DNA from 4 places in the Psychrobacillus sp. FSL K6-1267 genome. Region 4 is predicted to be linked to each of the others. Evidence: riboswitches for the same ligand, from Rfam matches in the RefSeq annotation. Region 4 holds a riboswitch; each other region holds the start of a gene.
The links. Region 4 has a riboswitch for cobalamin ahead of MHB55_RS01115 (ribonucleoside-diphosphate reductase subunit alpha). Riboswitches for the same ligand answer to the same signal wherever they lie in the genome.
Positions count from the first base shown of each region.

Region 1: linked by a shared signal. The riboswitch ahead of MHB55_RS19685 (hypothetical protein) and the one ahead of MHB55_RS01115 (ribonucleoside-diphosphate reductase subunit alpha) in region 4 are both predicted to bind cobalamin.
Region 2: linked by a shared signal. The riboswitch ahead of MHB55_RS20990 (hypothetical protein) and the one ahead of MHB55_RS01115 (ribonucleoside-diphosphate reductase subunit alpha) in region 4 are both predicted to bind cobalamin.
Region 3: linked by a shared signal. The riboswitch ahead of MHB55_RS03495 (ABC transporter substrate-binding protein) and the one ahead of MHB55_RS01115 (ribonucleoside-diphosphate reductase subunit alpha) in region 4 are both predicted to bind cobalamin.

Region 1 covers NZ_JBBOOR010000001.1:3,842,977-3,845,178, forward strand. Annotated here, with positions in the region: gene MHB55_RS19680 (ABC transporter substrate-binding protein) at 1-756, opposite strand, end outside; gene MHB55_RS19685 (hypothetical protein) at 760-1,299, opposite strand; cobalamin riboswitch at 1,471-1,661, opposite strand; gene MHB55_RS19690 (VanZ family protein) at 1,797-2,202, shown strand, end outside.
Region 2 covers NZ_JBBOOR010000001.1:4,084,018-4,086,219, forward strand. Annotated here, with positions in the region: gene MHB55_RS20985 (MFS transporter) at 1-279, opposite strand, end outside; cobalamin riboswitch at 382-570, shown strand; gene MHB55_RS20990 (hypothetical protein) at 799-1,017, shown strand; gene MHB55_RS20995 (hypothetical protein) at 1,363-1,539, opposite strand; gene MHB55_RS21000 (metal ABC transporter solute-binding protein, Zn/Mn family) at 1,874-2,202, shown strand, end outside.
Region 3 covers NZ_JBBOOR010000001.1:681,555-683,756, reverse strand. Annotated here, with positions in the region: gene MHB55_RS03500 (FecCD family ABC transporter permease) at 1-285, opposite strand, end outside; gene MHB55_RS03495 (ABC transporter substrate-binding protein) at 290-1,243, opposite strand; cobalamin riboswitch at 1,361-1,502, opposite strand; gene MHB55_RS03490 (DUF1963 domain-containing protein) at 1,659-2,202, opposite strand, start outside.
Region 4 covers NZ_JBBOOR010000001.1:210,568-212,769, reverse strand. Annotated here, with positions in the region: gene MHB55_RS01115 (ribonucleoside-diphosphate reductase subunit alpha) at 1-1,025, opposite strand, end outside; cobalamin riboswitch at 1,184-1,362, opposite strand; gene MHB55_RS01110 (DUF418 domain-containing protein) at 1,570-2,202, opposite strand, start outside.

The sequences.
Region 1 (2,202 bases), 3.6 Mb from region 4:
GGTAGTCAAGATAATCGGAGGATTTTTCTTAATGACATCTTCCTCAGATAATTTAATCCATCCCTCTTGGTCTCCAAAAATATTTACAACTGTAGCTTTACTCAAAACTTCTTGTTGGAAAGTATTTTTTCCTGTTGTAAAAATTTCTGGAGATGGGCTTATTTCAAAGTAGACGTGTTTCTGATCGCTTACACCTGATACTTTGTCCTGAACACTTTGAATAGTAGTTTTAATAGAGTCAACAAGATCGGTTCCTTTATCCTCTACTCCCATTACTGCGGCCAACTGTTCAATATCTCCATAGACGTCTTCAAATGATAGCGCCGATTGAATGACAAAAACATCTAACCCCGCGTCTTCCAACACTTTAAGCTCTTCCTCAGATCCAGTTGTATAAGCAATTACAACATCTGGATTTATCTCTAAAATACGTTCTGCGTTGAACTTCATAGAATCGGAAACTCGTTCAATTTCTAGTGCCTCTTCTGGATAGGTATCGTATTCTGTAGCTCCAACAATTTTATCTCCTACACCAAGGGCAAACAGGATTTCTGTGTTACTTGGTTGTAGAGACACAATCGTTTCCGGAACTTCTTCGAATGTAACTTCTTTCCCCATATCATCCGTTACAGTATATTCTTTTACTTCTTGTACAGAATCTGTTTCAACAGCTGTATTTTTTTCAGCCTCTTGGCAGCCTACAAGCAAGATAGAAAGTATTAGTACCGCTAACCAATTCCTTAATTGTTTATTCATTTGTTAATCCTCCACTTTTTTCTTTTTTCTCATCGGATATGATTTACTGACAAATTGAATCTCTTCTACTCCATGATGCTTATTTACATATACCGCCATTGCAAACAATACATTTGCTAATAGCTGTGTGTAATCAAACAAAATCTCTGGTACTTCTCTTTCTAATGAAACTTTATGTAAAGCCCTTACAGATTTTTTTGCTTCACTACGACACACGTGTAATTCACATGCAGCTGTTGAGCCTTGTGGAAGTACGAATATATCTACTCTTCCTTCCACTTCACTTACGTAGAAATCATACATATCACTTAGAATTTGTAAATCCTTTTCATTGATTGCTAGCTTCCCTCTAACAGAACCATTTACGTGATATGCCATCGGTGCCAGATACATTAAATCCTCGTAAACTCTTGGAATATCTTTTGTTAAAGATGCGGCCAATCCAATACGTGTGGTCAATGAGTCTGTTCGAATCTCAAAGTCTACTGTAGACGGCTTTTCTCTCATAAATGGATAACAAATATATCGCATGTCTTTTTTCAATGCTCTGCCCCCTTTCCAAGTTATTTGTGAATTTTCGGCAATACAATACTCGACTTCTTACAGCACAAAAAAACGCCACCCTAAAAAAGGGCGGCGCAATACCTATTTATCGTTAGAAATTTAATCGAAAATAGAAACGTGCCGTACAACCCCTTAACTTCCGAAGAGTATTTATACGTTCAAGAAAAGGCCGGTCTCCTGGCTCATGCATCATTTTACTCTAAGAACCTTCCCATTGGCTTTTAGCCAACAGTGGTATTTTTCTTATTTCATCAGCATTTACAGTTGCGGATACAGCTTCGGTTTTTCACCGAATTCCCTAATTAAGCTGACAAGTCAGCACCTTTTCCCTGCAAAAATTATTCACTTATCGTAAGTGTACCATAGCCTTTCAATTGGTGATAGAAGCTTGTGAAACAACCAGCTTTTTACTCTTTTATTAGCTATAAAGTCTGCAATTATTTTGTTTCTCATTCAATTTATGCTACTGTTTTTATATGAAAAAATTTATTCCACTTTTACTTTTACTTGTCTTTGTATTTATAGCCTCCGGGCAGACTTCCGAGCAACAGTCTTTGGTAGCCGTGCTTAAAGAATGGCTTCCAAACAAGCCATTGGAGTCTTTTTTATCATTATTTCATATTCCTTATTGGGGATTCTATGTCTCTGTCGAGGAACGTGGCTACTATGCATTTGTCGAATTCTTAATAAGAAAAGGAGTCCACTTTTTTTATTTTGGTTTGATTAGTTTAGCTATTTATATTGCTTTGCCGAAGAGGAAGTATCGAAAACTTACTGCAATAATGATTACCTTTCTTCTAGCAGTCGCAGATGAATTCCATCAATCCTTTACGAGTGGACGATCTGCCCTTTTTCAGGATGTTCTATTAGATACAGGCGGGG
Region 2 (2,202 bases), 3.9 Mb from region 4:
AGGAAACAAACCCTCCAATAAAAAACCCGTCCCTATCAAAAAATAACCAATAATAATGGACAGCTTCCGGCTTTTTAAGTCAGATATGACGCCTGTTGGAATTTCAAAAAGAAATACGGTTAGCTCTAACACAGTTCCCACTAAAACAAGCTGCAACGGATCCAGCTTAACAACGCTTACTTGGTACAACAGATTGACTGTAAATATATAAGTAAAAAATAATTGCGATAGAAAGCAAATATGAATATACAGCCGATACGAATCTTTCATTCTAATCATTTCCCTCACCTCTCTATTGATTATAAAAAGGGAAACCATCGGCCGCTTATCCAAATTTGCTATAATGAATACCTTTCTTTATGTTATAGTGAAAGAACAATTAAATAATGTGTAGATTTAGGTGTTCTTTTGTTAGCAAGAGAACTTAAAAGGGAAGTTCGGTGAAAGACCGACGCTGTCCCGCAACTGTAAATGGGAGCGATTCTTTATAAACCACTGTAAGGTTACTACGGGAAGGAAAGAAGAGCGATGAACATGAGCCAGGAGACCTGCCTATTTCAAGTACACACCACAAGCCTACGCGGATAGGGGGTGTTAAGTGCAGCTATGTACAAGCAATAGCTTGAAAATACTGTCGTACGAAAAACATAATAAAATCACTGGAGCTATTGGGCTCCTGTTTTCAGCGTGGATTTTATTGAGTTTCCAAGCGTACTGACCATTAAATCATACTAACTAGCATCTTCTTTTTTATAAAAGAGGATGCTTTTTTATGTTAAAGGCGAAAGGATTTTGAAAATGAGAAAAGAGAATTTTATTGAACAATATAAACAAGTATTAATGACAAATTATGTTGCAAGTACATCAATATCTCTACAGTCTATCTATGATGAAATGAAAAAAGAAATTGAACTTAGTTCAACCTGGAGTATGAACGAAAAAAATATTTTTCTTCAAAATCTCATTGATGCCCATCATCAGATTAAAAATGAAATTTCAGGGAAATTGGAGGAATAAGTAAGGCGCATTCGCACGCTTCCAAAATGGTTTTGCCAATATTAACTTTGAAAAAAAGAATATATCTAAATTCTAGCTCCATGAACCCAGTGTTCAATTTATTTGGTTCGTCCAACAATCATCATTCATTGTATCTATTTATCAAACCAAAAGGCTCTCTTCTAGGAGTGGCAGGCGGAGACTACAGTGGAGGATCGCAAGCCACGGGTACCGCTCGCCGCGCCGAACGCATCCGCCTAAAGCTAAATCAAGCATGTCCCGAGTCATTTCAATACAAGTAGGATCTTAATTAAGGATATAAAAAACGAACCAAATGAGATTAATCATGTGGTTCGTTTTTTTGATTTAAAGGTCTTGGTAATCCCTTTGATATTTCCCGCCGTCTTTAACTTCTGAATGGTACAAAGCTTTAAGAGCAAAGCTTTTTTCTAGGTCATGCTCCTTCATTACTTCCTTCAATCTTTTTGCTAAGTCAGGACTAAATTTTACTAGCTCTTCCATTTTAGATTTTGAATATTGCATATCGTTACCTCCCTACTATCATTGTTCATACAGTATAGCACTTGTATAAAATACATACGAAAAAATAAAGGTTTTTCGAGTATCTCCTTTTTGGAATTCTTTCTAAACAAAATGCCCCTCACTTGCGTATTCTGCCCCAGATTTTCTTAACAACATATAGTCACCTTTTTTTCATTTTTACATAAAGTACTTTGACAATTCAAAAAAGAAGTGTTAACCTATTGAACAAATATTTCCTTAAGGAAATTTATTATCATAAAAGAAAATAATATTTTTTTAGTCTAAAAGTTTCCTTAAGGAAATACTTTATAACAAAGGAAAAGGAGTGTGCTAAGTGAAAAAGATCTTATTTTTATTTATTGTGGCTGTTTTATTGGTTGGCTGTGGTAACAATAACGCAGGGGGTTCTGGGGAAGAAAAACCACTTGTCGTTACAACTACAGGGCAAATTGCAGATGCCGTAAGGATAATTGCTGGAGATTCTGTGGAGGTAAAATCCTTAATGGGCCCTGGTGTAGATCCACATCTTTATAAGGCTACTCAAGGCGATTTACAAGTATTAGAGGATGCAGATATTATTTTTTATAATGGTCTAGCTCTTGAGGGGAAAATGAGTGATATTTTTGAAAAAATGAAGAAGGACAAATCTGTAGTGGCTATTGG
Region 3 (2,202 bases), 470 kb from region 4:
AGCCACTGCACCAACAGATGCTCCGGACGACACTCCCAGTGTATAAGGGTCGGCTAGTGGGTTTTTAAGCAAGCTTTGAAAGGCCGCTCCCGCTATTGCCAGGGATGCTCCGACTAATCCTGCGAGTATAACCCGCGGCATGCGAATCTTCCATACTATATTAGTTGCAATCGCATCTGTTCCTGTATCCCATAAAGTACTGATCGGCACCTTTACAGATCCGACCGATACACCTAGCCAAATGGCTACAGCCAACGTAGCCAGTGACAGAATGTAACCGATCATTGATTTACTCACTAAATGCCTCCGGATAGATAGCCTTCGCCACTTCCTCTAAACCTTCTACTAAACGTGGACCTTGGCGACTTGTGGTATCCTCATCCACTTGTACTACTGCATTATTTTTAATAGCTGTCACTGTATCGAAACCATCACGTTGCTTGACCTTTTCAACAATGCCATCCACGTAATCATACGTGATTAACATAACATCAGGATTACGACTTACAATTTCTTCTGGGCTGACTTGGAACCAGCCCTCTTGGTCAGCCATGATATTTTCTGCGTTGACCATCGTTAGAATTTCTTGCATAAATGTATTATTACCAGGAGTATAGATCTCAGGCACATCTGAGGTTTCTACAAAAACTGTTTTCTTTGTTTCTACTTTTGAAACTTTTTCTTGAATTTCGTCAACCTTTGCCTTCATATCCTTTATAATGGCCTGTGCTTCCTCATTTTTGCCTGTTGCACGACCAATCTGCTCGATGGATGTATAGGTTAAGTTAAAATCCTTTGCATCCTGTACTACATAAACCTTTACACCAGAATCTCGTAGCTGTTGTAACCCAGCGTCAGCCATTCCTACTACGGACTCATGAGCGAAGACAATATCCGGATTCAAAGAGATAATTTTTTCAATGTTATACTCCATGCCACCAATTTTTTCTTTTTCTAAGGCTTCCTCTGGATAGCTCTCGTAATCATTAACGCCGACAATTTCCTCATCAAGCCCTAATGCAAATAGAATTTCCGTATTACTTGGAATCATGGAAATAATGGTCTTCGGAGCTTCCTCTAATGTGATTTCTTGGCCTACAGCATCCGTCAATGTAAGCGGAAATGCAGTTTCTGAATTTCCAATTTCTGAACTATCTTCTTTTTCTGATGGAAGTGTCTCTTGCTCATTACATCCAACTAACACAAGCAAGGTCATTCCTATAATTAACCAAAACTTTTTCATCCTTCATTCCTCCTAAAATCAATAAAAAATCTCCCATCCTAGGATGAGAGATAGATAGGTATAAATCTGCCACAAAATACCGATAGCTGACCTACACCAGACCTATCCGCGTAGGTAATGGGTATGCACGTAAGGGCAGGTTTTCTGGCTTATGATGCATATGCATCACTAACAGTGGCGGGACCGCGCTGGACTTTAACCAGCTTCCCTTTTAACTCTAGCAATCCGTAACTAGAGCACCTTTACGCAAAAAATATTCCATTGCTGCTTTGCATTTATTATACCTTATAATTAAATGTTGTCGAGATGGAGACTAGAAGAGAAATTCGAGAAATAAATTAATATCAAGCAATTTTCCGAGTTTAGCGAAACATTAATTCCTTAACCTTGTAATCTATGAGTAATCACTGGACTATTAATAAAAATCGCAGTACACAATCCAATCTTGTTTATCTTGATTGTAGAAAAAATAAAAACTGCCACTATCTACTATATTGAATTGCGCCTTGGCATCAGAGCTTATCTGAAAGACAAACGGATAATCTTCACCATATGAGACTCCGCTCTGTGTATAGGATGGATATCCACCAACCTTGTGCATGGGATAAATATTTTCGACGATATCGTCGTAATACTCTATATCACTCTCCAATTCAAGACGTAAAATTTCATCTTGAATTTCTGGTTCTATATCTCCTGAATCCCATGCTGGGGTATCGTTCTCAACTAATATTGGTTTTAATGGAAAAGACTTCATTCTTGAAGATTGTTCATTTATCTTTTGTATTTCATTAATATTAGTAAAACAATTTATCTTAAAAAAAGAAGCTAAATTATCTTCAATTAAATGATTATATACATTAAAATCCATATAAACAGTGATTAACTGAATGTTTTTTAGCTCCTTCGGTACATAAGGTAAATTCTTTAGAAATATAGTACATATTGGTTCAAACTGA
Region 4 (2,202 bases):
GCATCAACCTTTTCCATAAACAAATCTGGCAAGCATACACCAGTAAAAATATCATGTGCTCGAAGTCGTTCATCGCCATTATTTAGTCTTAAATCTAAAAATGTAAATATATCTTTATGCCACACATCCAAGTAAACAGCTACTGCACCTTGACGTTGGCCTAGCTGATCTACGCTGACAGCTGTATTGTTTAGTTGCTTTATCCATGGAAGAACGCCACTAGACGCTCCCACAAAACCTCTTATAGAAGAGCCACGGCTACGGACCTTGCCCATATAAACGCCTATTCCTCCTCCAAACTTAGAAAGTGTGGCTATGTCTGTGTTGCTATCATAAATTCCTTGTAGACTGTCATCAACCGTGTCGATAAAACAGCTAGAAAGCTGCCCGTGTGGCTTTCCTGCATTAGAAAGAGTAGGAGTAGCAACCGTCATATATAAATTGCTCATCGCCCAATAGGCTTCTTTAACTTTTTCTATGCGGTTTTCTTTTTCGTCCTTCATTAGCGTCATTGCAATAATCATCCAGCGTTCTTGTGGCAATTCTACAATAGTCTTATCAAAATCCTTCGCTACATAACGATCTAAAAGCGTTTTTAAAGCTATATATGTGAAGAGGAAATCTCTTTCAGTAACGAGGATTTCTGCTAATTGCTCTAATTCCTCTGTAGAATAGGTTTCTATGATACGAGAATCATAAATTCCCTTAGCCGATAGCTTTTGAACGTTATCTGCAAACTTTGTATAGACTGCATCTGCCGTTGTATTTCTTCGTTCCGCTTGTTGCGAATATACTTCTGCTAAATAGATTCGAGCCGCTACAAATGTCCAATAAGGTTCATGTTCATCAAGAAAGCTCAGTGACTCTAAGGACATGGCTTTAGACCAGCTAGCAATATTGCCCTCTGGGTGTTTTTGTAGCCACTTGTCATGTGACCTCCTTAATGGTGCTATCTTTTCTTCCCCAAACTCCTGTGTTAATTGGTATAGTACCTGTTGTTTTTCTGTGTTTGAAATAGTGGTCATTTAGAGTTCCTCCCTGTCTTTACATAACAAAAAAGCGATGGCTCTAGCCTCTTCGGCTGAGTCATCGCTCACGATTTTAAAGTAGGAAACAACAAGACGTATCGTTCGTTTAAAGATAGAGTCTCTCGCCCCCACCTCTCAACCCCCGAAGAAAGTGTTGCTTCACCGATAAACAGGCAGGTCTACTGGCTCGTGTTTCTTCCTTCTGCTGGCCTTCCCACGAAAAATCGCAGTGGCATATTCAACAGTCGTCCACACTTACAGTTGCGGGGACAGCTTTGGTATTTCACCGAATTCCCTTTTAAACCATAACGGTACCTTTTCATCGTATAAATACTATATATTGTGTTTTGATTACTTATATACCCTAACATATTGTGTTTAAACTTGTACATAGGTAAAAAGACTAGACGTTTGATACACAGCTTTATTTCTGTACATTAAACTAATTTCATATCCCTTTAATCGCTCTTTCTAATCTCTATTCTATATAAATTTTATAAGCTTTCGTAGCCGTATTATGAAAACTTACTTTCGTATTTATTCATACAGGCTTACCTTGCAGCTTTACCTTCTTTTTCTTAGCTTTCATATGACCGCTCCAGGAGAGGTTTGTTCCCATTCGAAGAATCATTTCCAAGGGACCTCGTTTGAATACCTTCAAGTAGTAGTAGCTACCTATACACTGTAGAACAAAAATTACAAAGCCCAGCAAGACACTATTTAGCATGCCCAAAGAGCCAAATTGTCCTAAACCGTATCCGTAATAGATAAAAGTACAAATAACACTTTGCATAATGTAATTTGTTAAAGAAAGTTTCCCAACACTTTCAAAACCAATGAAAACCTTGTTACCTGAGAACTTTATAAATAGGATAGCAAATATACCAATATAGGATATACACAGTAATTGTGTACCCATTTGTAATAGAACTGCTGTCCAATTTGTTTCTTCTCCAATAATAGCGATAGATTTTAAAAGTAAACTAATTGGCAAAAGAGCCATACTTAATATATACCATTTTTGTTCTCGTTCCATGTGTAGAAATAAGCCACCCTTTGCAGCTGCCATACCAAACAAAAACATCGGTGACGTCAACAATGGTCCAAACAAAAGCATAAACAAGCTAAAAAATACTTTCTCCCCTTCACTTTCAAAATACAGTGGATCCTCTGT